Linked DNA regions of Variovorax sp. PBL-E5. The protein of the gene in region 1 interacts with the protein of each later gene in a pairwise test. Links are inferred from orthologs where the notes say so. Each region holds a gene or a part of one and is shown on either strand. Other genes may lie near its edges.

The links.
Region 2: the proteins of cyoB (region 1) and WDLP6_RS12970 interact in binary tests that used the Escherichia coli proteins (3 or more experiments, as listed by UniProt). The link is inferred for Variovorax sp. PBL-E5 from one-to-one orthologs.

The regions. Positions count from the first base shown.
Region 1 is NZ_LR594671.1:103,774-118,761, forward strand. What follows is about bases 6,312-9,279. They hold cyoB (cytochrome o ubiquinol oxidase subunit I), read left to right. Parts: upstream 6,312-6,768; coding sequence 6,769-8,790; downstream 8,791-9,279. Other genes in these bases: cyoA (ubiquinol oxidase subunit II), read left to right, coding at 6,312-6,735; cyoC (cytochrome o ubiquinol oxidase subunit III), read left to right, coding at 8,787-9,279. Also shown: WDLP6_RS00520 (SDR family oxidoreductase), read right to left, coding at 1-128; WDLP6_RS00525 (enoyl-CoA hydratase/isomerase family protein), read right to left, coding at 142-969; WDLP6_RS00530 (AMP-binding protein), read right to left, coding at 998-2,560; WDLP6_RS00535 (IclR family transcriptional regulator), read left to right, coding at 2,679-3,461; WDLP6_RS00540 (adhesin), read right to left, coding at 3,519-3,986; WDLP6_RS00545 (MFS transporter), read right to left, coding at 4,167-5,504; more of cyoA, read left to right, coding at 5,665-6,311; more of cyoC, read left to right, coding at 9,280-9,425; cyoD (cytochrome o ubiquinol oxidase subunit IV), read left to right, coding at 9,532-9,891; WDLP6_RS00570 (SURF1 family protein), read left to right, coding at 9,888-10,676; WDLP6_RS00575 (ATP-binding protein), read left to right, coding at 10,673-11,974; WDLP6_RS00580 (response regulator transcription factor), read left to right, coding at 11,964-12,500; WDLP6_RS00585 (DUF5672 family protein), read right to left, coding at 12,514-13,392; WDLP6_RS35340 (autotransporter outer membrane beta-barrel domain-containing protein), read left to right, coding at 13,657-14,988. UniProt on the Escherichia coli protein: Cytochrome bo(3) ubiquinol oxidase is the terminal enzyme in the aerobic respiratory chain of E.coli that predominates when cells are grown at high aeration.
Region 2 is NZ_LR594671.1:2,655,983-2,671,001, reverse strand. The notes cover bases 5,323-8,321. They hold WDLP6_RS12970 (pyridoxal phosphate-dependent aminotransferase), read left to right. Parts: upstream 5,323-6,238; coding sequence 6,239-7,405; downstream 7,406-8,321. Other genes in these bases: WDLP6_RS12960 (acyltransferase family protein), read right to left, coding at 7,759-8,321; WDLP6_RS12965 (DUF3309 family protein), read left to right, coding at 7,516-7,674; WDLP6_RS12975 (CysB family HTH-type transcriptional regulator), read left to right, coding at 5,323-6,242. Outside these bases: WDLP6_RS13010 (branched-chain amino acid ABC transporter substrate-binding protein), read right to left, coding at 1-141; WDLP6_RS13005 (hypothetical protein), read right to left, coding at 264-686; WDLP6_RS13000 (DNA polymerase III subunit chi), read right to left, coding at 686-1,126; WDLP6_RS12995 (leucyl aminopeptidase), read right to left, coding at 1,123-2,625; LPS export ABC transporter permease LptF, read left to right, coding at 2,647-3,756; LPS export ABC transporter permease LptG, read left to right, coding at 3,753-4,862; WDLP6_RS12980 (sirohydrochlorin chelatase), read left to right, coding at 4,868-5,236; more of WDLP6_RS12975, read left to right, coding at 5,301-5,322; more of WDLP6_RS12960, read right to left, coding at 8,322-8,829; ATP-dependent RNA helicase HrpA, read right to left, coding at 8,954-12,742; argA (amino-acid N-acetyltransferase), read left to right, coding at 12,878-14,224; dapC (succinyldiaminopimelate transaminase), read left to right, coding at 14,253-15,019. UniProt on the Escherichia coli protein: Shows aminotransferase activity with methionine and histidine as substrates, and to a lesser extent also with phenylalanine.

The DNA.
Region 1 (14,988 bases):
TGCTGCGCATCGCGGCCGTTGAGGATCACGCGCACGCCCGCCTCGGCGAGCGCGCGCGCACAGGCAAAGCCGAGCCCGCGCGTGCCGCCGAGCACCAGTGCCGTTCGTCCTGCGATGCCGAGGTCCATGCGTGCGCCCTGGCTAGAACGGGCAGGAGGGCTCGAAGGACGGCGCGCGCCGCTCGCGCAGCGAGGCGATGCCTTCCTTCACGTCCGGCCCCGAGAAGCCCATGAACTCGAGCGCGAGCGAGCTGTCGAAGGTCGGGCCCGCGAGGCGCAGCCAGTTGTTGAGCGCGTACTTGGTCCAGCGGATCGCGGTCTGCGAACCCTGCGCGAGTTTCTCCGCCACTTCGAAGGCCTTGGCCACGAGCTGGTCTTCGGGCACGGCGAGCGACACCAGGCCGATGCGCTCGGCCTCTTCGCCCGAGACGGCTTCGCACAGCATCAGGTAGTACTTGGCCTTGGCCATGCCGCACAGCAGCGGCCAGACGATTGCCGCATGGTCGCCGGCCGCGACGCCCAGGCGCGTGTGGCCGTCGATGATGCGCGCGGTGGTGCTGGCGATCGAGATGTCGGCCAAAAGTCCCGCGACCAGGCCCGCGCCGACGGCCGGTCCGTGCATCGCCGAGACGATGGGCTTGCTGCAGTTGATGACGTTGTAGACCAGGTCGCGCGCCTCGCGCCAGACGCGCGCGCGCACGTTGAAGTCGTTCGCCATGTCCTCGACCAGGCCGAGGTCGCCGCCGGCCGAGAAGCCCTTGCCCTCGCCGCGGATGATGGCGACGCGCGTCTCGGGATCCTTGTCGATGTCGCTCCAGATGCCGGCCAGCTCGCGGTGCAGGGTGTGGTCGGCCGTCGAGAGCTTCTTGTTGGCGCTCTGCGAGGCGCCCATGACGATCTCGAGGATGCCGCCGGGGTGGCGCTTCAGGGTCAGCGCGTGGTAGTGCGCGTAGGGGGCTTCGTTGGCCATGTGTCGGTCCTTGGATGGTTCGTGAATCTCAGATTTTCTTGCGGTCCTGCCAATACGGTTCCTTGAGCAGGTTCTTCTGGATCTTGCCGATGGGCGTCTTCGGAAAGCCGTCGACGAAGCGCACCAGCCGCGGCCGCTTGAGCCGCGCCAGCTTCTGTTCGCATTGCGCGACCACGCGCGCCTCGCTCAGCGTGCAGCCGGGCTTGAGCAGCAGGTAGGCGGCCGGCACCTCGCCCCACTTGTCGTCGGGGATGCCGAACACTGCGCATTCGGCGACTTCGGGCAGTTCGTAGAGCACCTGCTCGATCTCTTTCGGGTAGACGTTCTCGCCGCCCGAGATCAGCATGTCCTTGGCGCGGTCGATCAGCGTGATGAAGCCGTCGGCATCGACCACGCCGATGTCGCCCGACAGCCCCCAGCCGTGGCCGAGGCGGAAGAACTCGGCCGTCTGCACCGGCTCGCCGTAGTAGCCGATCATCAGGTTGTCGCCGCGCGAGGCGACCTCGCCCATCTCGCCGGCCGCGGCCGGGCTGCCGTCGGCGCGCAGCACGGCGACGTCGACGTTGTAGGGCTGGCAGCCGACGCTGCCGAGCTTGTCCTGCACGCGCTGCCACGGCAGCGCCGCGATCACGCCCATCTCGGACTGGCCGTAGATCTGCGTCAGGCGCAGTTGCGGCAGACGGCGCATCAGCTCGACCTGCACCCAGTCGGGCATCGGCGCGCCGGCGAAGGAGAGCTTGGTCCAGCTCTGCAGATCGCGCGCTTCGAGCCCGGGCAGCATCGCCAGCGCATTGGCCTGCGTCGGCACCATGAAGGTGGCGGTGATGCGCTCGGCCTCGACCGCGTCGACGAAGGCCGCGGGCGACCAGGGCGTGACGAACACGGTGGTGGCACCGACCAGCATGGCCGGCTGGAACATGATGTTGAGCGCGGCCACGTGGAACAGCGGCGTCACGATGGCCACCACGTCGGCGGCTTCCAGATGCTCTTCGACCACCACGGTGTGCGCGGTGATGGCGCGCGCGCGGTGGTTCATCAGCACGCCCTTCGGATGGCCGGTGGTGCCGCCGGTGTAGGTCATGCAGAAGGCATCGCGTTCGTCGATCGGCACCTCGGGCGGCGTCGCGGGCTGGTCGGCGATGAAGCGGTCGAAGGCGAGGGCGCCGGGCAGCGCGCCGCTGTCGGGCTCACCGCCGATCGCGATGACATGCCGGATGCCGGGGCAGGCCGCGCGCACCGCCGCTACCTTGTCGGCGAACTGCACGTCGTACAGCAGCACCTGCGTCTCGGACTTGTTCAGCACATAGCTCAGCTCGTCGGGCGCGTAGAGGATCGAGACGTTGTTGAGCACCAGCCCCGTGCGCGCGACGCCGAAGAACACGGCGCCGTAGGCCGCGAGGTTGCGGCACAGCATCGACACGATCGCGCCCTTGGGCAGGCCGAGTCCGAGCAGCGCGTGCGCGATGCGGTCGGCCGCTGCATCGAGCTCGCGGTACGGCACGCGCTCGGTGTGCTGCGCGCCGCGAAAGACGATGGCCGCCTTGTCCGGGAATCGGCGCGCCGAGCGGCGCAGCATGTCTCCTGTCAGCATCCGGGTGCCTTTACGAAATGCGGAAAATGTTTTCGTTTAGCGTAAATGCTGTACCGGGCACGTGTCAATCCGCGGACAATCCCGCGGTCGAAGCAAGCAATCAACCCGGAACCCGAACATGGACAAGCGCGCGCAGGCCGGTGTGCAATCGGTGGAGAACGGCCTCGATCTGATGCTGATCGTGGCCCACAACCGCCGCCCGATGAAGATCACCGACATCGCCGAGCAGGCCGGCATCTCGCCGAGCAAGGCACACCGCTACCTGGTGAGCTTCCTGCGCACGGGCTTCATCACGCAGGACCCGGAGACGGGGCTCTACGGCATGGGCTCGGTGGCGCTGGAGTTCAGCCTCTCGTGCCTGGCCACCATCGAGCCGATCTCGCTCGCCACGCGCGAGGCCGAGCGCCTGTGCGCCGCGCTTGGCCACACGGTGGCGGTGTCGGTGTGGGGCAGCTTCGGGCCGACGGTGGTGCGCTGGGAGCAGCCGGCGCGGCCGGTGATGGTGAACGTCGGGCTGGGTTCGGTGTTTCCGCTCTACCGCTCGGCCACGGGGCGCGTGTTCGCGGCCTTCATGGCGCGCGAGCAGATGAAGGCCTACCTCGCATCACCCGTGAATCGCGAGCCGTCGGCCGACACGCCCGAAAGCATCGAGCAGGTGCGCGAGCGCGGCATGGCGCGCGCGGTCGGCGACTTCATGGAAGGCATGAGCGCCTTTGCCGCGCCGGTGCTCGACGACCGCGGGCGCCTGGTGCTGACGATGACGGTGCTGGGCTACAAGGCCGGCTTCGATCATCGGTGGAGCGGGCCCGTGGCCGCCGCGTTGCAGAGCGCCGCGCAAGGACTGTCGCGCACGCTGGGTTATGAGCACCAGCGCCTCGCGCGCTCCAGGGCGGTGGCGTGAGCGCGTGAAAAAGCCCGCAACGCGCGAGCGCTGCGGGCTTGCCGAGGCCGACCTCGACTACTTCTTGACGCCGACCGAGCCCGACCCCTGGGCCTGGCCATTCACGCCCGCGCCGCCGAGCGAGCCCGCGGCGCCGGTCACGCCGTTCAGCGTGCCGCCGACGGTGTGGGTCACACCGCCCACTGCACTCGTCGCACCGCCGACCGCACCGGTGGCACCGCCGACCGCACCGGTGGCACCGCCGACCGCACCGGTGGCACCGCCGACCACGCCGCCGAGCGTGTTGCCCAGCCCGCCTGCCGCATTGCCCGTGCCGCTCGTTCCCGCGCTGGCGCCGGTGTGGGTCTGTGCGCCGGCGCCTGCGGTGCCCTGCTGCGGTGCCGCGCTGGTCTTGCCCGAGGCATTGACGTCGGCGTTCACGCCCACGCCCACGCCGAGGTTCTGCGCATTCGCGATCCCGCCTGCGGCGAGCAGGCCTGCGAGCAAGGCGCCGAGAACGAGGGGTTTGTGTTGCTGCATCTTCATGGGTGACGGTCCCTTTCATTGAATGGTCACTGATGGAAGAACCGGCTTTCGGCCAGTTCCCGGTGAACCGTAGGGGACGGGACGCAGTGCGCCTTGTGCGCGACAGTCGCGCGTGGCTGTGGGAGGTGGCCGTCGGCGAAATGGGGGGCTGGCGCGTTGGCGCCGCGCCGCGCGGGGAACTCAGTCGCGCACTTCCATCGCGCGATTGAGGCGCAGCGCCGCCAGCGTGCAGGCCGCACCCGACAGCAGGTACACGCTGACATAGGCGAGCCCGAAGTGCGCCGAGAGCCCGAGCGCCACCAGCGGCGCGAAGGCCGCGCCGATGAGCCAGGCCAGGTCGGAGGTGAGCGCCGCGCCGGTGTAGCGGTAGCGGGCGCTGAAGTTGGAGGTCACGGCGCCGGCGGCCTGACCGTAGGAAAGCCCCAGCAGCACGAAACCCAGCAGGATGAACGCGTCCTGTCCCACTCTGCCGCCATCCATCAGCAAGGGCGCGAAGCCGCTGAACACGCCGATCAGCGTGGCCAGGATGCCGAGCGTGCTGCGCCGCCCGATGCGGTCGGCGATCACGCCGGACGCGATGACGGCCGGGATCGCGATCGCTGCGCCGATGATCTGGACCACCAGCACCTCGTTGACCGGCTGCGTCGAATACAGCGTGATCCACGACAGCGGGAACACGGTGACCAGATGAAACAGCGCATAGCTCGCCAAGGCCGCGAAGGCACCGATGAACAGGTTCGAGCCCTGTGCGCGCAAGAGCTCGCGCACGTCGCAGGGTTCGAGTCCGCGCTCGCGCAGCAGCTCCGAATATTCGTCCGTCGCCACCAGCCGCAGGCGCGCGAACAGGGCCACCACGTTGATCGCGAAGGCGACGTAGAAGGGATAACGCCAGCCCCAGTCGAGGAAATCGTCCGACGACAGGTTCGCGTGCAGGAACAGGAACAGCGCGCTGGCGATGATGAAGCCGATCGGCGCGCCGAGCTGCGGAATCATCGCGTACCAGCCGCGCTGCTTGGCCGGGGCGTTGAGCGCCAGCAGCGAGGGCAGGCCGTCCCACGAGCCGCCGAGCGCGATGCCCTGGCAGAAGCGCAGGATCGACAGCAGCACGATCGATGCGAAGCCGATGCTGGCATAGCCCGGCAGGAAGGCCATGCCGGCCGTCGAGATGCCGAGCAGGAAGAGCGCGACCGTGAGTTTGGCGCCGCGCCCCCAGCGGCTCTGGATCGCCATGAACGCGACCGAGCCGAGCGGCCGCGCGATGAAGGCGAAGGAGAAGATCACGAAGGCGTAGAGCGTGCCTTCGAGCCGTTCCTCGAACGGAAAGAACACGGACGGGAACACCAGCACCGACGCGATGCCGTAGACGAAGTAGTCGAAGTATTCGGAGGCGCGGCCGATGATCACGCCGATGGCGATCTCGCCCGGCGCGACGCCGGAATGGTCGGGGGTCGTGAGCCGCGCGTTGGATTCCATCGAACGCGTCGAAGGCTCGGCGGGATGCGGACTGATGCTGGACATCATGCGTGCTCGTGGTTCCGGTGGTGTGTCATGCGAACACCCGAGGTTCTCACCGCTGGCGAAATTTAGCCATAGGACAAAACGTCCAATAGCTTCTGCGTGCCATTGGTCGTAGATTCTGCATGTTCCAGATCACGCCCACCTCTTCTTTCTTCCGGCAATGCCTTCGCTCAAGAACCTTCGCGGACTGCTCCTGCTCCCGGCCGTCGCCCTGCTGGCCGGGTGTAACGCGGTGTTGCTGAATCCGTCGGGCGACATGGCGGTCCGGCAGCGCGACCTGATCTACATCTCGACCGGACTGATGCTGCTGATCGTGGTGCCGGTGATCGTGCTGATCCTGCTGTTCGCCTGGCGCTACCGGCAATCCAACCGCGAAGCCACCTACACGCCCGATTGGGACCACTCGACGCAGCTCGAACTCGTCATCTGGGCCGCACCGCTGCTGATCATCATCGCGCTCGGCGCGCTGACCTGGATCAGCACGCACACGCTCGATCCCTACCGTCCGCTGCAGCGGCTGGACAACGGGCGCGAGATACCGGCCGACAGCAAGCCGCTGGTGGTCGAGGTGGTGGCGCTCGACTGGAAGTGGCTCTTCCTCTATCCCGAGCAGGGCATCGCCGTGGTGAACGAGCTGGCGGCGCCGGTGGACCGGCCGATCACGTTCAAGATCACGGCCTCGTCGGTGATGAACTCTTTCTTCATCCCGGCGCTCGCCGGCCAGATCTACGCCATGCCGGGCATGGAAACCAAGCTGCACGCGGTCATCAACAAGCCGGGCGAGTTCGAGGGCTTCTCGGCCAACTACAGCGGCGCGGGTTTCTCCGGCATGCACTTCAAGTTCCACGGCATGAGCGCGGGCGATTTCGACCGCTGGGTGCAGTCGGCCAAGGCCGGCGGCGGCACGCTCAACCGCAACGGCTACCTGCAGCTCGAGCGCCCGAGCGAGCGCGATCCGGTGCGCCGCTACGCCAGCGTCGCGCCCGGCCTGTACGACGCCATCCTCAACCGCTGCGTCGAGAGCAACAAGATGTGCCTGAAGGACATGGCGGCGATCGACCAGGACGGCGGCCTCGGCATGCCGGGCAGCTACAACCTCGCGTCGCTCGACCCCGCGATGCGCACGCGCCTGGGCGTCGACGGGAAACCCGTGCGCAGCTACGTCGCCGCCATGTGCAGCGTCAACGATCCGCCCGACGCGCCGTATCTGGCCGCGGGCCGGCCGAACTGAGCCGGCGACGGCTCCCCACATTCCGGACGCACGATGTTCGACCATCCCGACCTCACAAAGCTGATCTTCGGCCGCCTCACCTGGGAGGCCATTCCGTACCACGAGCCGATCCTGCTCGCGACCTTCATCGCCGTCGCCATCGGCGGCATCGCGATCCTCGGCGCGCTGACCTACTACCGCGTATGGGGCTACCTGTGGCGCGAGTGGTTCACCAGCATCGACCACAAGAAGATCGGCGTGATGTACATCGTTCTCGGCCTGGTGATGCTGCTGCGCGGCTTCTCCGACGCGATCATGATGCGGCTGCAGCAGGCCGTGGCCTTCGGCGATTCGACGGGCTACCTGCCGCCGCACCACTACGACCAGATCTTCACCGCGCACGGCGTGATCATGATCTTCTTCGTCGCCATGCCGCTGGTCACGGGGCTGATGAATTTCGTCGTGCCGCTGCAGATCGGCGCGCGCGACGTGGCCTTTCCCTTCCTCAACAACTTCAGCTTCTGGATGACCGTCAGCGGCGCGGTGCTGGTGATGATGTCGCTGTTCGTCGGCGAGTTCGCGCGCACTGGCTGGCTGGCCTATCCGCCGCTCTCGGGCATCGCCTACAGCCCGGACGTCGGCGTCGACTACTATATATGGTCCTTGCAGGTGGCGGGCATCGGCACGCTGCTGTCGGGCATCAACCTGATCGCGACCATCGTGAAGATGCGCGCGCCCGGCATGGGCCTGATGAAGATGCCGATCTTCACCTGGACCGCGCTGTGCACCAACATCCTGATCGTCGCCGCCTTCCCGGTGCTGACCGCGGTGCTCGCGCTGCTGGCGCTGGACCGCTACGCCGGCACCAACTTCTTTTCGAACGACTTCGGCGGCAGCGCCATGATGTACGTCAACCTGATCTGGATCTGGGGCCACCCCGAGGTCTACATCCTGGTGCTGCCGGTGTTCGGCGTGTTCTCCGAAGTGGTGTCCACCTTCGCCGGCAAGCGCCTGTTCGGCTATGCGTCGATGGTGTACGCGACGATCGTCATCACCATCCTGTCGTACCTGGTGTGGCTGCACCACTTCTTCACCATGGGGTCGGGTGCGAGCGTCAATTCCTTCTTCGGCATCACGACGATGATCATCTCGATCCCGACCGGGGCGAAGATCTTCAACTGGCTGTTCACCATGTACCGCGGCCGCATCCGCTACGAGGTGCCGATGCTGTGGACGGTCGGCTTCATGGTCACCTTCGTGATCGGCGGCATGACCGGCGTGCTGCTCGCGGTGCCGCCGGCGGACTTCGTGCTGCACAACAGCCTGTTCCTGATCGCGCACTTCCACAACGTGATCATCGGCGGCGTGATCTTCGGCCTCTTCGCCGGCATCACCTACTGGTTCCCGAAGGCCTTCGGCTACACGCTCGATCCGTTCTGGGGCAAGTGCTCGTTCTGGTTCTGGCTGGTCGGCTTCTATCTTGCCTTCATGCCGCTGTACGTGCTCGGCCTGATGGGCGTCACGCGGCGCCTGAGCCATTTCGAGGATCCGTCGCTGCAGATCTGGTTCCAGATTGCGGCCTTCGGCGCCTTCCTGATCGCGCTCGGCATCCTGTCCTTCATCATCCAGCTGGTGGTGAGCTTCCGGCGGCGCGAGTCGCTGCGCGACACCACCGGCGACCCGTGGGACGCGCGCACGCTCGAGTGGTCGACCTCGTCGCCGCCGCCCGCGTACAACTTTGCCTTCACGCCGCGCATCCACGACAGCGACGCCTGGTGGGACATGAAGAAGCGCGGCTACGTGCGGCCGCTCGCGGGCTTCATCCCGATCCACATGCCGAAGAACACGAGTGCGGGCTTCATCCTGGCGATGCTCAGCGCGGTGTGCGCCTTTGCGCTGATCTGGCACATGTGGCTGATCGCCGGCGTCGCCTTCTTCTGCGTGCTGGCGGTGGCGATCGGCCACACCTTCAACTACCAGCGCGACTTCCACATTCCGGCCGACGAGGTCGTGCGCGTCGAAGGCCATCGCACGCGCCAGCTGGCCGCGCTGCAACCCGCGGGAGGCCGGGCATGAGCGCCGTGATGGCTCCCGCCGCGAGTGGTGCATCGGCGCCGGATGCGCCGCACTTCTACCTGATCGAGGAACATCACGTCGAGAACGGCACCCTGCTCGGGTTCTGGCTCTACCTGATGAGCGACTGCCTGGTCTTCGCCTGCCTGTTCGCGGTCTATGCGGTGCTGGGCCGCAACTACGCGGCCGGCCCTTCGGGCGCCGACCTGTTCGAGCTGCCGCTGGTCGCGCTCAACACCTCGATGCTGCTGCTGTCGTCGATCACTTATGGCTTCGCGGTGCTGGAGATGCAGCGCGACCGCCTCAAGCCGATGCTGGCCTGGCTGGCAATCACCGGGCTGTTCGGCGCGGCCTTCCTTGGCATCGAGCTCTACGAGTTCACGCACCTGATCCAGGACGGCGCCGGCCCGCAGCGCAGCGCTTTCCTGTCCTCGTTCTTCACACTGGTCGGCACGCACGGGCTGCACGTGACCTTCGGCACCATCTGGCTGATCACGCTGATGGTGCAGACCGCGCGGCGCGGGCTGAGCGCCGAGAACAAGCGGCGGCTGATGTGCCTGTCGATGTTCTGGCACTTCCTGGACGTGGTGTGGATCGGCGTTTTCACCTTCGTCTATCTGATGGGAACATTGAAATGACCCCCAGGCTTGCCCACTTCGTGTGGCCGCCCACCCCCTTGCAGGGGGCAACACCAGCGGCCCGGCAAAGCCGGTTCCGCGGTGTTCCTGGAATGGAGCAATTGCAATGAACGCAGACCACGATGGTGCCGGCGCGAGCCACAGCACGCTCAAGGGCTACATGACGGGCTTCGTGCTGTCGGTGATCCTGACCGCGATTCCGTTCTGGCTCGTGATGGGCAAGGTGTTCGACAAGTCGAGCACGACGGCGATCGTGATTCTGGCCTTCGCGGCGGTGCAGATCGTGGTCCACATGATCTACTTCCTGCACATGAACACCCGATCGGAAGGCGGGTGGTCGCTGCTGGCGCTGATCTTCACGATCGTGCTCGTCGTCATCACGCTGAGCGGCTCCCTATGGGTGATGTACCACCTCAATCACAACATGATGCCGATGTCGACGCAGGACATGAAGTCCATGCCTTGACGCCGCCGTCGCAACGCCATGCCGCACGTTCCACGGCCGCCCGGATCGGGCTGGCGACGTGCGCCGTGGGGGTCTTCGCGGGCTTCGTCGCGCTCGGCACCTGGCAGGTGGAGCGCAGGGCCTGGAAGCTGGACCTGATCGCGCGCGTCGAAGTGCGCGTGCACGCACCGGCCGTTGCGGCGCCCGGGACAGCGCAATGGCCGCAGCTGAATGCGGCCCATGACGAATACCGTCATGTGCGCGTGAGCGGCATCTTTCTTCACGACCGCGAGACGCTGGTGCAGGCGAGCACCGAGCTCGGCGCCGGCTTCTGGGTGCTGACGCCGCTGCGCATGCAGGAGGGCGGCGTGGTGCTGGTCAACCGCGGCTTTGTTCCGCCCGAAGCGCGCGAGCCGGCGGCACATGCGGCGGCCGAGGCCGATGCATCGACGCGCGTGACCGGATTGCTGCGCATGACGGAGCCTGGCGGCGGCTTTCTGCGCCACAACGATCCGGCCGCGAACCGCTGGTATTCGCGCGATGTGCAGGCCATTGCCGGCGCGCGCGGGCTCGACCATGTCGCGCCCTTCTTCATCGACGCCGACGCGGCGCCACGTGCAGCCGGGGCGCCGCGCACCTGGCCGGCCGGCGGGCTGACGGTGATCAGTTTTCCCAACAACCATCTGGTCTATGCGATCACCTGGTATGCCCTCGCGCTGATGACCGCGCTGGCCGCATGGCGCGTCGCACGCGAGGAGACCGGCCGCCAACATCGCCATGCCGACGAGAATGCGGGACGGCCATGAACCAGCCCGCGAGCCTCGACGACGCCACCGGCCTGCAGAACATGCAGCAGCTGATCCAGCTGCGCTGGATCGCGGTCGTCGGCCAGGTCGTCACGATCGCGATCGTGCACTTCGGCTTCGGCATCCGCCTGCCGCTGGGCGCGATGACGGCGGTGCTGGCCTGTCTCGTCGCCTTCAATGCCGCGAGCCTGTTGCGCTGGCGCGCGCATCGCGAGGTCACCAACGGCGAGCTGTTCTTCGCGCTGCTGGTGGACGTGGGCATGCTGACCGCGCAGCTCTATCTGAGCGGCGGCGCGACGAATCCGTTCACCTTTCTCTATCTGCTGCAGGTCATCCTGGGCGCGGTGCTGTTGGAGGCCTGGTCGACCTGGACCATGGTCGCCGTCACCAGCGCCTGCTTCGCGGGGCTGGCGCTGCTGTCGCGGCCGCTGACCTTGCCGCTCGATCACTACCGAGGCCTGGCCAGTCCGTACATCCAGGGCATGCTGATCTGCTTCGCGCTCAACGCGGGGCTGCTGGTGATCTTCATCACGCGCATCGGCCGCAACCTGCGCGCGCGCGATGCGCGGCTGGCGGCGTTGCGCCAGCGCGCGGCCGAGGAAGAGCACATCGTTCGCATGGGCCTGCTGGCCTCGGGCGCGGCGCACGAGCTCGGCACGCCGCTGGCCACGCTGGCCGTGATCCTCGGCGACTGGCGCCGCATGCCGGCCTTCTCGTCGAACCCCGAACTGCTGCAGGAAGTGGGCGAGATGCAGACCCAGGTGTTGCGCTGCAAGTCCATCGTGAGCGGCATCCTGCTGTCGGCCGGCGAGGCGCGCGGCGAATCCTCGGCGAAGACGACCATCGGCACTTTTCTCGGCGAGCTGGCCGAGGATTGGCGCGTGCGGCATCCCGGCATCGACTTCGTCTACGAGAACCGCTTCGGCGCGGACTTGCCGATGGTGTCCGACTCGGCGCTCAAGCAGATGATCGGCAATCTGCTCGACAACGCGGGCGAGGCCTCGCGGCGATCGGTGCGCCTCGAAGCGGCGCGCGAAGCCGATGCGCTGACCCTGATGGTGGCTGACGACGGCGCCGGCTTCGCGCCCGGAATGCTGGCGCAGTTCGGCAAGCCCTACCAGTCGAGCAAGGGGCGGCCGGGCGGCGGGCTGGGGCTGTTCCTGGTCGTCAATGTGGCACGCACGCTGGGCGGCGTGGTCGCCGCGCGCAACCGGCCCGAAGGCGGCGCCGTGGTGCAGCTCACGCTGCCGCTGGCGGCGATCACGCTCGAAGAGGAGGATGAAGAAGATGGGAGCTGATCGCCTGCTGTTCATCGTCGAGGACGACGCCGCCTTCGCGCGCACGCTCGGGCGCTCGTTCGAGCGGCGCGGCTATGCGGTGATGAGCGCTTCCAACCTGGACCAGGTCGAGGAGCTCCTGCGCACGCATTCGCCGGGCTATGCGGTGGTCGACCTCAAGCTCAACGGCGAGGCATCGGGGCTGGCCTGCGTCAAGACCTTGCATGCGCACGATCCCGAGATGCTGATCGTGGTGCTGACCGGCTTCGCCAGCATCGCGACCGCGGTCGAGGCCATCAAGCTCGGCGCCTGCCACTATCTGGCCAAGCCTTCCAACACCGACGACATCGAGGCGGCCTTCGGACGTGCGGCGGGAACCACCGAGGTCGAGCTGACCAGCCGCTCCACCTCGATCAAGACGCTGGAGTGGGAGCGCATCCACGAGATGCTGGCCGAGACCGGCTTCAATATTTCCGAGACCGCGCGCCGGCTCGGGATGCATCGGCGCACACTGGCGCGCAAGCTGGGCAAGCAGCAGGTCAAGTGAACGGCGTGATCGGCTAGGAGGGCTCCGGCGCGAATTCGATCGTGTAGCCGAGCCGCTCGAACACCTGGAGGATCTCGCGCTCGCCATACCACTGGTCCAGTTGCGACAGCGGAACCTCGCTGCGCAAGGTGAGCGGCGACAGCCTCGCGAGTCGGCGCACCTTGGCATGGTGGCCGAACAGTTGCAGCGCATTCCAGCCGTGGTGGATGGCCGGGCCGGCATGCTCGATGGAGAAGCGGCGCGCGACATCGACGGAGGCAAAACGCAGTCCCGCATCTTCGAGTGCAGGGCGCAGCACGCCGCTCAGCTGCACGTCTTCCAGCAGCGGCCGATGCTTCCAGTGCATCGTGAGCGGATTGCCCTCGACCGTATCGGGCGGCGGGATCTCGACGCGAATGTGGGGATGATCGATGAGTGCACGCATGAAGCGGCGGCTTCGCAGGCTGAAGCCGCCGTTCTGAACTGGCGTCACGACGCAACCGGGGCGGCCGTAGTCCTTGCTCCACTCGAAGCGCGTGGACCAGTAGGACGCTTCGGGCGTGACGACGCGAGCCAGGTGGATCGGTGCCCCGACGTAGTCGCAGTCGAGAAACTCGTCGTTCCAGTTGGCCGCGTTGATCACCCAGCCATCGTCCTGCACGACCAGCGCGAACTCGGTCGGCACCACGCGCCAGAGCGCGAACATCATGAACCAGCTGTACTCGTGGTAGTTCATGGGCGCCACGGCGACGTGGCGAATGCCGGCGGCCAGGCCGTCGGGCGCCTGCGGGCAGCACAGCACGGCGCGGCTGCCGGGCATTTGCGCGAGGCTGTGCTGCAGTGCGCGCGCCGCGCCGCGAGCGTCGGGCAGGCCGGTGACCGAGATCAGTGTGATGCGCTCGAACGCGTGCATGTTTCGCTCAGCCGGGAAAGCGCGCGCAACGCGTGCCAGACGCCGCGATGGAAGGCGCACGTGTGCGCCTTGGCATTACGGTCTTCCCACAGGCGCGGCGTCATACCGCGCGATGCTACTGCCGTGCAGTGGAGATTTGCTGTCGCTGACTGCGCCAGCAGGTCCTGGAATCTCGCTTTTTGTCGCAATCGTCACGATGGATCGGCATTGATTTTTACATTCAATGCGTCGCCAACACGCGAAGAGCAAACAGGGAGTTCCGCCATGAACAAGATCCACCGCAGTCTCTGGAACGCCGCGCTCGGTGCCTGGGTTGCCGCCCCCGAAAACACGCCCGGGCGAGGCAAGCGAACGTGCAGCGCTTCGAGCACGGCGTGGACGTGCGTCTTGATGGCCGCGCTGTCGTGCCTTGGTCTGCCCATCGCCCACGCCGCCGGCGGCAATGGCGGAGGCTTTCGAAGTGGCGCAGGCGGCACTGACGGACAGGACGGAGGCGATGGCGTCGGACAAAGCTTCGGCGCCGGAGGCGGGGGCGGGGGCGGAGGCGGTTCCGGGGCAACTGTCGGGGGAACGGGCGGCTCGGGTGCCGGTGGCCGTGCCGGCGGAGCGGCAGGCCAGAACGGAGCCAGCAGTGACGGGACCGAAGGAGACGGCGGTGGCGGTGGCGGTGGCGGCAATGGTGGGGCCAATGGTCAGACGAGCGCAGGACCGCTCGAAGTCTCTGCATCGTCGATGGGTGGCAATGGTCAAGCCGGCGGCAATGGTGGTGCGAGCGGCTTCAACGGCGGAGCCGGCGGCGGCGGCGGCGGTGGTGGCGGCATCGGCCTGCTGGGGACGGCGGCGGCGCAGTTCGTCAATCGATCCACCATCAGCGGGGGCACCGGGGGCGATGGTGGCCGCGGGGGCGTGGGCATGGGCGATGGAAACGGCGAAGGTATAGGCGGCAATGGCGGGAGCGGCGGTGATGGCGGCACGGGCGTCGGCATCACGGCGTCGGGCGCGACCTTGACGAACGCCAGCAACAGCAGCATCACGGGAGGCCAGGGCGGAAAAGGCGGTGTGGGCGGAACCGGAGACGGCCCTGGCGATGGCGGCAGGGCCGGCGCGGGCGGCCATGGAGGAGCGGGCGTTTCCGGGGCTGGCCTGACGGTGGTCAACGGCGGAACGATCGAGGGCGGCCTGGCGGCCGATGGCGTCACGCGCGCCAATGCCATCGCATTCACCGGCGGCAGCAACGTGCTGACTCTGCAGTCCGGCTGGGCATTGATCGGGAACATCGGCGTCAGTGGGAGCCTGACCTTCAATCAGGCCATCGCGGTCGATCTGGCGAATGTGATCACCGGCACGGGTTCGGTTGTTCAGCAAGGCCCCGGAGCACTCACGCTCGATGGCGTCAACACCTACAGCGGCGGGACCGCCATCCGTGCCGGCACGCTGGTTGTTTCTTCCGACGCCAATCTCGGCGCAACCTCGGGTGGCCTGACCCTCGATGGCGGCACGCTCCAGACCACCGCGAGCTTTACGACCGCGCGTGCCGTCACCCTTGGGAATGGCGGGGGTACCTTCCAGACCGACGCCGACCTCGCGTCCACCGGC
Region 2 (15,019 bases), 2.6 Mb from region 1 along the record:
TGCATCGGCGGGAGGCGCAGCCGCAGGTGCCGCTGCAGTGGGTGCGGGAGCCGCCGCGGGCGCAGCAGCTTCTTCCTTCTTGCCGCAGGCCGCGAGGGTGATAGCAGCAGCCAGTGCGACCGCAGTCCATTTCAATTGCATGGGAACCTCCAGAACATTGATGAATAGAGTTGAAAACCGGTCTTTCGATCCGGGCACAGCCACCGAGCAAGTACCGCGCCGAGGATGCACAGCGCCCTCGCGCTTTCGACCCGGCGCGCAGTTTAGCCCAAGGTTTGCGCGCGCAGCGCTGGCGTAGACCCTGTGTTGTCCGAAAGCTCGTGGGCCAGCGCTTCACTCACCAACGCACGCAAAACCGTCTCGATTTCATTGCGCAATCTGGGGATCAGGGCATCGAGTTGCTGCTGAACGGCAGCTGACACCGCGTCGCTCAGATGCTCCTCCAGGGACAGGTCGACGCGCTGCAGCACGCGATGCAGCAACTGCTCCTCGAGCCGGAAGATCTCGGCTTCGGACCGCTGCGCCTGCGGGTCCAGCGCGATGGTGCGCGACGGCTCGCTCACCGCTGGCGGCGGCACATCCGCAGGCAAGGTCGCCTCGGCGACAGGCGCGGCCTCCGGCGGCAGTTCGAGGACCGTCGTCAAGGTGGGAACGAAGCGAGGCGGTGTGCGCTGCGTGCCGGCCATCAGCTGGAGCTTCCTGCAAAGTCGTGGCGCTGGATCGCATAGCCGCGATCCGCGTAGTGCCGCCAGCGCTTGCGGGCTGCGGAGCGATCGGCGTCGTCGTCGCCGCTGACCGTGTCGATCAAGCGTTCGAAGCGCTCGAAGCCTGCGGGCAGTTCGGCGCCGAGATTCAGCAGCACCTGGCGGTGGGGCGATGGCGCATCGGCGCTGTCCGCCAGAACGACCGGCGAGCGCGACACGGTCTGCGGCTCGGCGGTGCTGCGGCAATGGGCGATGAATTCCGGCGGCGAGAAGGTCCACAGCATCTGGTCGAGCGCATCCAGCGTCGCGCCGTCGGCGACCACCACCACGCGCGCATTGCGGCCGCCGACCGCCTTGCGCAATAGCCGGCAGGCATAGCCCAGCTTGTCCGGCATGTTGAAGTGGAAGTCGATCTCGGTCACTTCGCCGACGCAGTCTTGCGAGCCTTGCGCGCCTTGGGCGACGCAGTCTTCGCGTTGTCCGAGGAAGCCCGGCCCAGCAGGTAGGCCAGCAGCAGTCCGACCGGCCGACCGGTCGATCCCTTGGCCTGCCCGCTCTTCCACGCCACGCCCGCGATGTCGAGATGCGCCCAGGGGAAGTCGGTGGTGAAGCGTTGCAGGAACTTGGCCGCGGTGATCGCACCGCCTGCGCGGCCGGCGATGTTGGCCACGTCGGCGAAGTTGCTCTTGAGGCCCTCCGCATAGTCTTCGTCGAGCGGCATGCGCCAGCAGCGGTCCAGCGACTCCTCGCCCGCGGCCTGCAACGCGCTCGCCAGCGCTTCGTCGGTCGCGAAAAGACCGCTGCGCACACCGCCCAGTGCGATCACGCAGGCACCGGTCAGCGTCGCGATGTCGATCACCGCGGCCGGCTCGAAGCGCTTGGCGTAGTTGAGCGCGTCGCACAGGATCAGGCGGCCTTCGGCGTCGGTGTTGAGCACCTCGATGGTCTGCCCGCTCATGCTCGTCACCACGTCGCCCGGCTTGAGCGCGCGGCCGTCGTTCATGTTCTCGCAGCTCGGGATCAGGCCGATCACGTTGATCGCGGGCTGGATGTCGCCGAGCGCGCGGAACACGCCCAGCACGCTGGCTGCGCCGCACATGTCGAACTTCATCTCGTCCATCTCGGCCGCCGGCTTGAGCGAGACGCCGCCGGTGTCGAAGGTGATGCCCTTGCCGACCAGCACCACGGGGGCCTGGTCCTTGGGCGCGCCCTGGTAGCGCAGCACGATGAAGCGCAGCGGCTCGGCGGACCCCTGGGCCACGCCAGCGAAAGCGCCCATGCCGAGCTTCGCGACCTCCTTCGGGCCCAGCACCTCGCACTTCACGCGCGGCAGCGCGGCCAGCTTGCCGGCGGCATCGGCCAACAGCGAAGGCGTGCAGTAGTTGGCCGGACGATTGCCCCATTCCTTGGCCAGCTCGACACCTGCCACCGTGGCAGCGGCCTGGTCGAAGGCGCCGCGCTGCGCGGCCGAATCGGCCACGCCGAAGACCAACTGCCGGATCGTGCGGGGCTCGGCCTTCGACTTGGTCGTGGTGTAGACATAGCTCGCATCGGCCGCCGCCACCACGGCGCTGCGCAGACAGGCAGCGTCCACGGCGCCGGCGAACACGATCGCGAGGCGCTTGGGGTTGGCGGCCTTGGCTGCGTTGACGGCCGCCGTCACCGCGCTTCGCACCGACGTGGGCTTGCCGTCGCCCGCCGAGACCAGCAGCACGCGCGGCGCAGCGATCCCTGGCGGGCGGTAGAGCGAAAGCAGTTTGCCAGCCTTGTCGGGCAGGTCGCCGGCCTTGCGGGCTTCGGCGATCAACGCCGAGAGCGCATCCTTGGAGGTGCCGGCCTGGGACGCCACGAGGACGATCAGCGCGTCGGTTTTCTCGGCCGCGGCCTGAGCGATGGAGAGGGTCTTGAGTTGAAAGTCCATAATCCTTTTTTTCCCTCGACGATGTTATTCCATTCCTCTCTACGCAAGGAGCTGTCGCGCAGCTTCGGCGCCACGCTCGTGGTGCTGGTCACCATCGTCATGACGATGATGCTGATCCGCACGCTGGGCCTGGCGTCCAAGGGCAGCGTCAATCCCTCCGAGGTCTTCCTGGTGATGACCTACACGGTGCTCGGCTACATGCCCACCATCCTCAGCCTCAGCCTGTTCATCGCCATCGTCGGCACGCTGTCGCGCATGTACAGCGACAGCGAAATGGTGATCTGGTTCTCCAGCGGGCGCGGCCTGGCCGATTTCGTCGAACCGGTGTTCCGCTTCGCATGGCCGGTGCTGGTGCTGATCGCGATGTTCGCGCTGATCGGCTGGCCGTGGGCCAATTCGCAGACCCAGGGCATGCGCGATCAGTACGAGCACCGCAGCGACATCGAGCGCGTGGCGCCGGGCGAATTCCGCGAGTCGGCCGGACGCAACCGCGTGTTCTTCATCGACAAGGACACGCCCGATGGCGCCACGGCATCGAACGTCTTCATCTCCTCGGTCGAGCGCAACCTGCAGATCACCACCTCGGCCCGCAGCGGCCATGTCGAGACCATCGGCGATGCGCGCTACCTGCTGCTGAGCAACGGCCAGCGCGTCGAGCGGCCGTTGTCCAGCACGGAGCTGAAGATCAGCGAATTCCAGACCTACGGTGCCAGGACCGGCGGCGACTCGGGCAATTCGGGCGACGCCGAGCCGGCCCGCTCGCTCACCACGCTCTCGCTGCTGCGGAAGCCGACCCTGATGAACCTCGGCGAGCTGGCATGGCGCTTCGGCATGGTGCTGGCGGGGGCCAATTTCGTGCTGCTGGCACTCGCGCTGTCCAGCGTGAATCCCAGGGTCGGGCGCAGCGGCAACCTGCTTTTCGCACTGTTTGCGTTCGTCATCTACTACAACATGATCAACCTCGGCCAGAGCTGGGTGTCGACCGGCCGTTACGGCATGGGCGGCTTCCTGCTTGCGCTGCATGGCGGGACCCTGCTGATCGGCCTGGCCTGGCTTGCCAAGCGACACTACAACTGGAGCCTGCTGCCACGTCGCGCCGGCAGGTCACCCGCGAACGAATCCCACGCGTGAAAACCATCCGTCGACTGATCTACGTCGAGGTGATCAAGGCGGTGGCCTTCGTCACGCTCGGCTTCCTGAGCCTGTTCTTCTTCTTCGATTTCGTCGACGAGCTGCAATCGATCGGCAAGCCCACGAGCCTGGGCTACGGGGCCGGCCAGGCGCTGATCTACGTCACCCTGCTGATCCCCAGCCACCTGTACGAGCTGCTGCCGATCACGGTGCTGATCGGCACCATCTTCGTGATGGCGAGGTTCGCCCAGAGTTCCGAATACACGATCCTGCGTACCAGCGGCCTCGGACCCTGGCGGGCGTTGCGGGCGCTTCTGCTGCTGGGTCTCGGCTTCGTGGTGCTGACCTTCGCCGTGGGCGACTATGTCTCGCCGATTTCGGATCGCACGGCCCAGCTGCTCAAATCGCGCTATCAGAACGTCTATGCGCTGGCCGGCAATACCGGCGCCTGGCTGAAGGAGAAGCAAGGCGACAAGTCCTATGCGGTCAACGTGATCTCGATGGGCCGCGACGGCACCCTCAAGGACTCGCGCATCTTCGAATTCGATGCCAAGGGCTTTCTCGTCGCACAGACCTCGGCTTCGCTCGCGCGCATCGAGAACGGCCAATGGCGGCTCTTCGGCGTCGAGCGCCAGCAGTACGAAACGAGCGGAACCGGTGACAAGGCGCGTGTCGTCACGAGCACGTTGCCGACCCTCGTCTGGCCGAGCTCCCTGTCCAGCGAAATGGTGTCGGTCGCCCTGCTGCGCCCGGACCGCATGCGCACGCTCGACCTGTTCGAATACATCCGCCACCTCGATGCCAACGGCCAGACGGCGCAGCGCTACGAGATCGAGTTCTGGCGCAAGGTGTTCTATCCGCTGTCGTGCCTCGTGATGGTCGTGCTCGCCCTGCCCTTCGCCTACCTGCACTTCCGCCAGGCGGGCCTGGCGACCTACGTGTTCGGCGGCGTGATGATCGGCATCAGTTTCTTCCTGCTGAACAACGTGTTCGGGTACCTGGGCAACCTGGGCAACTGGGTGCCGTGGTTCACGGCGGCGGCGCCGGGAATGATCTATTCGGTGATGTCGCTGGCCGCATTCACCTGGCTGGTATTGAGGCGCTAGCGACGATGGCTGCAATCGCCGGCATCGTGCTGTTCGCGCACGGTTCGCGCGACGAGCGCTGGCGCCTGCCGGTGGAGGCCGTGGCCCGACGCGTTCAGGCGCTGGACCCGTCCGTCCGCGTGGCCTGCGCCTACCTCGAGCTGGTCGCTCCCGATCTGCGCGAAGTCACGGCCGGCCTGATTGCCGGCGGCGCCACCGCCATTCGCATCGTGCCGCTTTTTCTCGGCATGGGAAGGCACGCGCGCGAAGACCTGCCGCATCTGGTCGACGAGATGCGCCGCCTTTATCCCAATGTGGCGTTCTCGCTGGCCAGGGCCGTCGGCGAGGAGCCGGACGTGATCGAACTGCTGGCGTTGAAGGCATTGGGCCGATGACCGGACGCCGATCCGACATAGACTCCGAAGGCATAATAAAAACCGAATTAAGACGGAATTTGTTATGAATCTTCACCAGTTCAAGTTTGTGCAGGAAGCGGTGCGGCGCAACCTCAATCTGACCGAGGCGGCCAAGGCGCTGCACACCTCGCAGCCTGGCGTGTCCAAGGCCATCATCGAGCTCGAGGAGGAACTGGGTGTCGAGATCTTCGCGCGCCACGGCAAGCGCCTCAAACGCGTGACCGAACCGGGCCAGCACGTGCTCGCGAGCATCGAACTCATCATGCGCGAGGTCGGCAACCTCAAGCGCATCGGCGAGCAGTTCAGCGCGCAGGACAGCGGCACCCTGTCGATCGCCACCACGCACACGCAGGCGCGCTACGTGCTGCCGGTGCCGGTGGCCAGGCTGCGCGAGGCCTATCCGAAAGTCAACGTGAGCCTGCACCAAGGCTCGCCCGATCAGGTCGCGCGCATGGTGATCGACGAGATCGCGGAGATCGGCATCGCCACCGAATCGCTGGCCGACTACGCCGAGCTCGTGACCATGCCGTGCTACGAGTGGCAGCACGTGCTGGTGCTGCCCAAGACCCATGCGCTGGCGGACAAGGAACGCATCTCGCTCGACGACCTGGCGAACGAGCCGATCATCACCTACCACCCGTCTTTCACCGGCCGCACGCGCATCGACCATGCGTTCGCACAGAAGAAGCTCACGCCGCGCATCGCGCTCGAAGCCATCGATTCCGACGTGATCAAGACCTATGTGCGGCTCGGCCTCGGCGTCGGCATCGTGGCCGAGATGGCAGTGCGCGACGACTCCAATGCCGATCTCGTCGTGCGTCCGATGGGCCACGTGTTCGGCGTCAACATCGCGCGTGTCGCGTTCAAGCGCAGCGCCTACCTGCGCAACTTCGTCTTCAAATTCGCCGAGTTGCTGTCGGACCGGCTCGACCGCAACCTGATCGCCAAGGCCTTGGCCGGTCACAACCAGGACTACGAACTGTGAGCTCCGCCCTTGCCCGCACGCCCGCCGTCACGACCAAGCTGCCTGCGGTCGGCACCACCATCTTCACCGTGATGTCGGCACTGGCCGCCGAGAAGAATGCGGTGAATCTCGGCCAGGGTTTCCCGGATTTCGATTGCGATCCGAGGCTGCTCGAAGCCGTCACGCGCGCGATGGCGGCCGGCCACAACCAGTACCCGCCGATGCCCGGCATCCCGGCGCTGCGCCAGGCGATCGCCTCGAAGATCGAGACCCTCTACGGCCACGGCTACGACCCGCAGACCGAGATCACCATCACCGCCGGCGCCACGCAGGCGATCATCACCGCCATCCTGGCCGTGGTGCGGCCGGGCGACGAAGTGATCGTGCTGGAACCCTGCTACGACAGCTACGTGCCCAACATCGAACTGGCCGGCGGCAGAGTGGTGCGCGTGCCGCTGACGCCGGGCACCTTCCGTCCGGACTTCGACAAGATCGCGGCCGCCCTCACGCCGCGCACGCGCGCGATCATCGTCAACACGCCGCACAACCCGAGCGCCACGGTGTGGACCGAAGCCGAGATGCGCGCGCTCGAGTCGCTGCTCGCACCCACCGATGTGCTGGTGATCTGCGACGAGGTGTACGAGCACATGGTCTATGCCGGCGCCCGCCACGAAAGCGCGAGCCGGTTCCCGGACCTGGCCGCACGCAGCTTCATCGTGAGCAGCTTCGGCAAGACCTATCACGTGACGGGCTGGAAAGTCGGCTACGTGGCCGCGCCGGCGCCGCTGTCGGCGGAATTCCGCAAGGTGCACCAGTTCAACGTGTTCACGGTCAACACGCCGATGCAGCATGCGCTGGCGAGCTACATGGCCGATCCGGCGCCGTACCTCGAACTCCCGGCCTTCTACCAGCACAAGCGCGATCTGTTCGCGGCCGGCCTCGCCAGCACGCGGCTGAAGCTGCTGCCCAGCGCGGGAACCTACTTCCAGTGCGTCGACATCAGCGAAGTCAGCGACCTGGGCGAAGCCGACTTCTGTCAGTGGCTGACGAGCGAGATCGGCGTCGCGGCCATCCCGCTGTCGGCCTTCTACGGCGATGGATTCGACCAGCGCGTGGTTCGCTTCTGCTTTGCCAAGAAGGACGAAACGCTGCAGGCGGCCATCGACCGACTGGCACGGCTCTGACATCCGCGGTAGAAGAGTCCTGACCGCGGGAAGGCGCGCCTTCCGTCGAGGGTGCCGAAGGAAGGCGTCGAGCATCGGCTCTTCCAAACATTCCGCCCTAGGAGAACTCCATGTCCCTGTCGTTGATCCTGCTGATCATCGTGATCCTGCTTCTGGTCGGCGCGCTGCCGAGCTGGGGCTACAGCCGCAGCTGGGGTTATGGTCCGAGCGGCGGCCTCGGTCTGGTGCTGGTCATCGTGATCGTGTTGCTCGTGATGGGCCGCATATAGAGCCCCCAGGCGTCGTTCGATACCCCTGCAGAAAGACCCGCTTCGGCGGGTTTTTCTTTACCTGCTCGGTTCGATGATGCCCGCTCAGCTCTCGCCGCGCGGCACGCCGGTCGCCAGACGGCCGCCTCCTGCAGTCGCGGCAGGCCGCAGATGGCGGCGCTGCGAATAGAAGTCCAGCACCCAATAGATGACGAACGACACCGCGACCGCCGAGACATAGAAAAGAATCGGCGAGCGCAGACCCGTCTGCTTGAGCAGGAAGTAGACCGACATGTGAACCAGGTAGAGCGGATAGGAAATATCACCCAGCAAACGCAGGACTGCGGATGCGCGCGCGTTCTGGATCGGCCTGCGCGCCAGGCGCACGAAGGCCCAGAGCACCAGGGCGAGGGTGCAGGCTTGCAGAAGGTTGTCGACGATGTCGTGCGTGAAGAAATCGGGCACCCCGCCGTGCTTCCAGCGCCAGCCGAACTGAATGGCCGCCGCGAGCAGGATATGCACCGTGAAGATAAGTGCGATGTCTTTCAGGACCGGCACTGGGTTCTGCAAATTCCTCGCCAGCCGCAGCCCGGCCAGCCAGATGAACGCCAGCAGCAACAAATTGGCGCCGTATCCGAGGCCGGCATAGTAGTCCAGATGGAACAAGGTGCGTCCGCAGGTGTACGCCACGTAGCAGCCGAATGACACGAACACGAGCTTTCGCAAGGTCGAGTCCTTCAGCGTGAAGAACAGGGGCGTGAGGCTGTAGAGCCAGAACTCGAGCGCGAGGCTCCATGCAGGCCCGACGAAGGAGGTCGCGGTGACGATCTGATTGAGGAACAGCACGTTGGCCAGCAGCGCCAGCACGGGGGGATGCGATCCGTGCTCCATCACGAACACGATGTACGCAAGGACGATGCTCGCCAGGTAGACCGGGTAGATGCGCTTGACCCGGCGAATCAGAAATCCGTCCGGCACCTTGATGAAGGAAGCACCGATGGAGTAGCCACTGATCAGCAGAAAGCCCAGCACCGCTTCGAAGGCACCGAGCTTCGGGATCAGGCTCCAGGCGCCGATGGGAACGTATTCGCGCAGGTGGTCGAAGGCAACGATGGAGGCGAGCAGAAACCTGAGCGCGGCCAATAGGCTCCATTTCTCGAACTGCGGCAGTTGCATCACGTGTTCCTAGGCTGATGGGGGGCCAAATTTCATCGACCCCACACGGCGAGGCGGGCTGGATCCCAATCGTAACGCAATGCATACTTTTGTATGCGAATATTTTCTCGCCCAAACGGCATATTTACATCGATAGCAGTGCCCAGAGCTTGTCCAGCCGCTTGACGCTCACCGGCTGCGGCGTGCGCAGCTCCTGGGCGAACAGGCTGACCCTCAACTCCTCCAGCAGCCATCGCAGTTCGCTCATGCGCTCGTCGACCTTGCCCTTGCGCTCGGCCACCAGGCGCCAGTAGCGCTGCTCCTGCGGCCGCAGCTCGGCCATCCGCTGCGTATCGCGCGCGGGATCGGCGCGCAGCTTGTCCAGGCGCAACGTGATGGCCTTGAGGTAGCGCGCGAAGTGCTGCAGCTGCGGCCACGGCGTTCCGATGATGAAGTCTCGGCCGATCAGGCGCTGCAGCTGCTGCGACGCATCCGCCGCGGTATCGGGCGCGGCCTTCGAATCCCTGATCTTGCGCAGCGCCGTGCCGTACTCGACGAGGATCACGCCGGCCAGCCGCGCGACCTCGTTGGCAATCAGCGTGAGGCGGCCGCGGCCTTCCTCGACGCGGCGCTTGAATGCGGTCTCGTCGGCCGGCAAGGGATCCTGCAGGAACGCACGCTCCAGCGCGACATCGATGATCTGCGCGCGCAGGTCCTCGAGCGTGCCGAGCGGCATGTAGAGCACCGCCATCTTCTGCAGGTCGGGGATGTTCTTCTCGAGGTATTTCAGCGCGTCCCTGAGCTGCAGCGCGAAGAGCCGCCGCAGGCCCGCGCGATGCTTCGCTGCCGCGACGGCCGGCTCGTCGAAGACTTCGATCGTGACCGCGTCGCCGCCGTCGATCAGCGCCGGAAAGCCGATCAGCGATTGCGCGCCGCGCCGGACTTCCATGAGTTCAGGCAGCTCGCCGAAGGTCCAAGCGGTATAGCGCTGTCCCGCGGGCGGCGCGGCTGCGGCCGGTTCCGCGGACCGGGCAACGCCGGCATCGGCGACCGATCTTTCCGGCCCTCCGGCGCCTGCGGGCGGCACCGAAGCCCTGACATTCAGGACGGCCAGTGCCTGGAACGCGCCGCGCGCCTGCGCGCCGAGCTCCGCCTTCAGCGCGCCCAGATTGCGCCCCATGCCGAGTTGCCGGCCATGCTCGTCGACCACGCGCAGGTTCATGAAGAGATGCGGCGGCAGCATGTCGAGCTTGAAGTCGGCGCGCTTCACGTCGAGGCTGGTCTCGTCGCGCACGCGCTTGAGCACGGCATCGGTCAACGCGCCGGCACCGAAGACCTCGGGCGCCGAGAGCTGTTCGGCGTAGCGCGCCGCGGATTCAGGCAACGGCACCAGCCGCGCGCGCGGCTTCTGCGGCAGGCTCTTTTGCAGCGCCTGGATCTTGTCCTTCAGCATGCCGGTGACCAGCCACTCGCAACGCTCCTCGCTGACCTGGTTCAGCACGAAGAGCGGCACCGTGACGGTGAGGCCGTCGCGCGCATCGCCGGGCTCGTGCAGGTAACTTGCCGCGCAATCGACGCCGCCGAGGCGCACGGTCGCCGGGAAGGACTGCGTCGTGATGCCGGCCGCCTGATGCCGCATCAACTCGTCGCGTGTGAGATACAACAGCCGCGGCTGTTCCTTCGACAAGCGCCGGTACCAGTTCTCGAACATGACGCCACTGGCCGCGTCGGCCGGCAGCTGGGCATCGTAGAACGCATAGATCAGCTCGTCGTCGACCAGCACGTCCTGCCGGCGCGACTTGTGTTCGAGCCCCTCGACCTCGCGCACCAGCTTGCGGTTGGCGGCTAGAAACGGCAGCCTGCTTTCCCACTGCCCGCCGACCAGCGCTTCGCGAATGAAGATGTCTCGCGCCGCGACCGGATCGACCTTGGTGAAGTCGACGCGCCGTCCGCTGTACACCACCAGCCCGTAGAGCGTGGCGCGTTCCAGCGCCGTGACCTGGGCGCTCTTCTTTTCCCAGTGCGGATCGAGCAGCTGCTTCTTCAGCAGATGGCCGCCGACCTGCTCCAGCCATTGCGGCTCGATGTTGGCGATGCCGCGGCCGAAGAGCCGCGTGGTCTCGACCAGTTCGGCCGCGACGATCCAGCGCCCCGGCTTCTTCTTCAGATGCGCGCCGGGATGGCGATAGAACTTGATGCCGCGCGCGCCGAGGTAGGCCTCGTCGTCCTCGGGCTTCCAGCCGATATTGCCGAGCAGACCGGCCAGCATCGACAGATGCAATGGTTCGTAGCCCGCCGGCTCGGCGTTGATGCGCCACTTGTGCTCGGTGACGACGGTCAACAATTGCGAGTGGATGTCGCGCCATTCGCGCACGCGGCGGATGTTGATGAAGTTCTGGCGCAGCAACTGCTCGTACTGGCGGTTGCTGAGCTTGTGGCTGTCGCCATGGCCGCCGCGCGCATCGTGGATCCATTTCCATAATCGCAGGTAGCCGCTGAACTCGCTCTTCTCGTCGTCGAACTGCGAATGCGCCTGGTCGGCCTGCTGTTGCGCTTCCATCGGCCGGTCGCGCACGTCCTGCACGCTGAGCGCGCTGGCGATCACCAGCACTTCCTCGAGCGCGCCGCGCGTGCGCGCTTCGAGGATCATGCGGCCGACGCGCGGATCGAGCGGCAGCCGCGCCAGCTCGCCGCCGGTCGGCGTGAGTTCATTCGCATCGTCCACCGCGCCCAGTTCGTTCAGCAACTGGTAGCCGTCGGCGATCGCGCGCCGCTGCGGTGCTTCGAGAAAAGGAAAGCGCTCCACGTCGCCCAGGTGCAGCGACTTCATGCGCAGGATCACGCCCGCGAGCGAGGAGCGCAGGATCTCGGGGTCGGTGAAGCGCGGCCGGCCTTCGAAATCCTTCTCGTCGTAGAGCCGGATGCAGATCCCGTCCGCCACCCGGCCGCAGCGTCCGGCCCGCTGGTTGGCCGCGGCCTGGCTGATCGGCTCGACCAGCAGCTGCTCGACCTTGCTGCGGAAGCTGTAGCGCTTGACGCGCGCGGTGCCGGTGTCGATCACGTAGCGGATGCCCGGCACGGTGAGCGAAGTTTCGGCGACGTTGGTGGCCAGCACGATGCGGCGGCCGGTGTGGCCGTCGAAGATGCGGTCCTGCTCGGCCTGCGACAGGCGCGCGAACAGCGGCAGCACCTCGGCGCTGCGCATCAGCGGCTGGTGGCTCAGGTGCCGCCGAAGATGATCGGCGGCCTCGCGGATTTCGCGCTCGCCGGGGAGAAAGACCAGGATGTCGCCCGCGTGGTGCGGATCGCGCCAGAGCTCATCGACGCCCTCGGCGATGGCGTCGTTCAGGTCATGGTCGCGCGACTCCTCGAAGGGCCGATAGCGCTGCTCGACCGGAAACATGCGCCCCGACACCATGATCGTCGGCGCCGGTCCCTTGGCAGAAGCAAAGTGCTGCGCGAAGCGATCGGCATCGATCGTGGCCGAGGTCACGATCACCTTCAGATCGGGCCGTCGCGGCAATATCTCGCGCAGGTAGCCGAGCAGGAAGTCGATGTTGAGCGAGCGCTCGTGCGCCTCGTCGATGATCAGCGTGTCGTAGGCCTTGAGCAGCGGATCGGTCTGCGTCTCGGCCAGCAGGATGCCGTCGGTCATCAGCTTGACGGAAGCGTCGCGCGACAGCCGGTCCTGGAAGCGCACCTTGAACCCGACCACTTCGCCCAGCGGCGTCTTCAGTTCCTCCGCGATGCGCTTGGCGACAGAGGACGCCGCGATGCGCCGCGGCTGCGTGTGGCCGATGAGCCGCCCCTTGCCAGCCGGCGCGTTGAGCTTGCCGCGCCCGAGCGCCAGCGCGATCTTGGGCAGCTGCGTGGTCTTGCCCGAACCGGTCTCGCCGCAGACGATCACGACCTGGTTCGCGGCGATCGCGGCCATGATTTCGTCGCGCCGGGCCGACACCGGCAAGGACTCGGGAAACTCGATTCGAAGAGGAGACGAAGACAAGGCGGGCAGTTCGGGGAAAATCGCCGATTATCTTGCGCCGGCCTTTCCGCCGCTCCCACCCTCCCCATGTCCACCGTTTTCAACTTCACCTTCGTCCCCTGGTTCCGCTCGGTGGCGCCCTACATCCACATGCACCGCGGCAAGACCTTCGTGGTTGCGATCGCGGGCGAAGCCATCGCGGCGGGCAAGCTTCCGAACATCGCGCAGGATCTGGCGCTGATCCAGAGCATGGGCGTCAAGGTGGTGCTGGTGCACGGCTTTCGCCCGCAGGTCAACGAGCAGCTGCGCGCCAAGGGCCATGCGGCGCGCTACTCGCACGGCATGCGCATCACCGACGAGGTCGCGCTCGATTGCGCGCAGGAGGCCGCAGGCCAGCTGCGCTACGAGATCGAGGCCGCATTCAGCCAGGGCCTGCCGAACACGCCGATGGCCGGCTCCACCGTGCGCATGATCTCGGGCAACTTCATCACGGCGCGGCCCGTGGGCGTGGTCGACGGCGTCGACTTCCAGCATTCGGGCCTGGTGCGCAAGGTCGATGCCGTGGGCATCCGCCGCGGGCTGGATTTCGGCGCCATGGTGCTGATGTCGCCCTTCGGCTTCTCGCCCACCGGCGAGGCCTTCAACCTCACGATGGAAGAGGTCGCGACCAGCGTGGCGATCTCGATCCAGGCCGACAAGCTGATCTTCCTGACCGAGATCCCCGGCATCCCCCTCGACACCAGCCGGCCCGTCGGCGAGGACAACCCGATCGACACCGAGTTGCCGCTCGACACCGCGAAGAAGCTGCTGGCCTCGCTCGCGCCGGCGCAGCGGCCGACCGACACCGCGTTCTATCTGCAGCACTGCGTCAAGGCCTGCGAGGCGGGCGTGGAGCGCAACCACATCCTGCCCTTCTCCGTCGACGGCTCGCTGCTGCTGGAGGTCTACGTGCACGACGGCATCGGCACGATGGTGATCGACGAGAAGCTCGAATCGCTGCGCGAGGCCACGGCCGACGACATCGGCGGCATCCTCCAGCTGATCGAGCCCTTCGAGCGCGACGGCACGCTGGTCAAGCGCAGCCGCACCGAGATCGAACGCGACATCGGCCAGTACACGGTGATCGAGCACGACGGCGTGATCTTCGGCTGCGCCGCGCTCTACCCCTATCCCGAGGCGAAGACCGCCGAGATGGCGGCGCTGACCGTGTCGCCGCAATCGCAGTCGCAGGGCGACGGCGAGCGCATCCTCAAGCGCATCGAACAGCGCGCCAGGGCGCTGGGCATCGAAAGCATCTTCGTGCTGACCACGCGCACCATGCACTGGTTCCTGAAGCGCGGCTTCCAGCAGGTCAACCCCGACTGGCTGCCCGAAGCGCGCAAGCGCAAGTACAACTGGGACCGCAAGAGCCAGGTGCTGGTCAAGCGGCTGTAGCCCTGACGCACACACGACAATCCAGGCCATGAACCCCCTGCTCGCCAAACTGCAGCCCTACCCCTTCGAGCGGCTGCGACAACTCTTTGCGGGCGTCACGCCCAATGCCGATTTCAAGCCGATCAGCCTCGGCATCGGCGAGCCCAAGCACGCGACGCCGCAGTTCATCAAGGACACGCTGTGTGCCAGCCTCGGCGCGCTGGCCGCGTACCCGGCCACGGCCGGCGAACTCAAGCTGCGCGAGGCCTTCACCGGTTGGCTGAAGCGGCGCTACGACCTGCAGCTCGACCCGGCCACGCAGGTGCTGCCGGTGAACGGCTCGCGCGAGGCGCTGTTCGCGCTGGCACAGACCGTGGTGGATGCGACGAAGACGCCGACGCCGGTGGTGCTGTCGCCCAATCCCTTCTATCAGATCTACGAAGGCGCGGCCCTGCTCGCGGGCGCCGAGCCGTACTACGTGCCGAGCGTGCCCGGGCGCAACTTCGCCGTCGACTGGGACAGCGTGCCCGAGGATGTGTGGCGCCGCACGCAGCTGGTGTTCGTCTGCTCGCCCGGCAACCCGACCGGCGCCGTGATGCCGCTCGACGAATGGCGCAAGCTGTTCGCGCTGTCCGACCGGCATGGCTTCGTGATCGCCGCCGACGAGTGCTACAGCGAGATCTATTTCCGCGACGAGCCGCCGCTCGGCGGGCTCGAGGCCGCGGCCAAGCTGGGCCGCAACGACTTCCGCAACCTGATCGCCCTCACCTCGCTGTCCAAGCGCAGCAACGTGCCGGGCCTGCGCAGCGGCTTCGT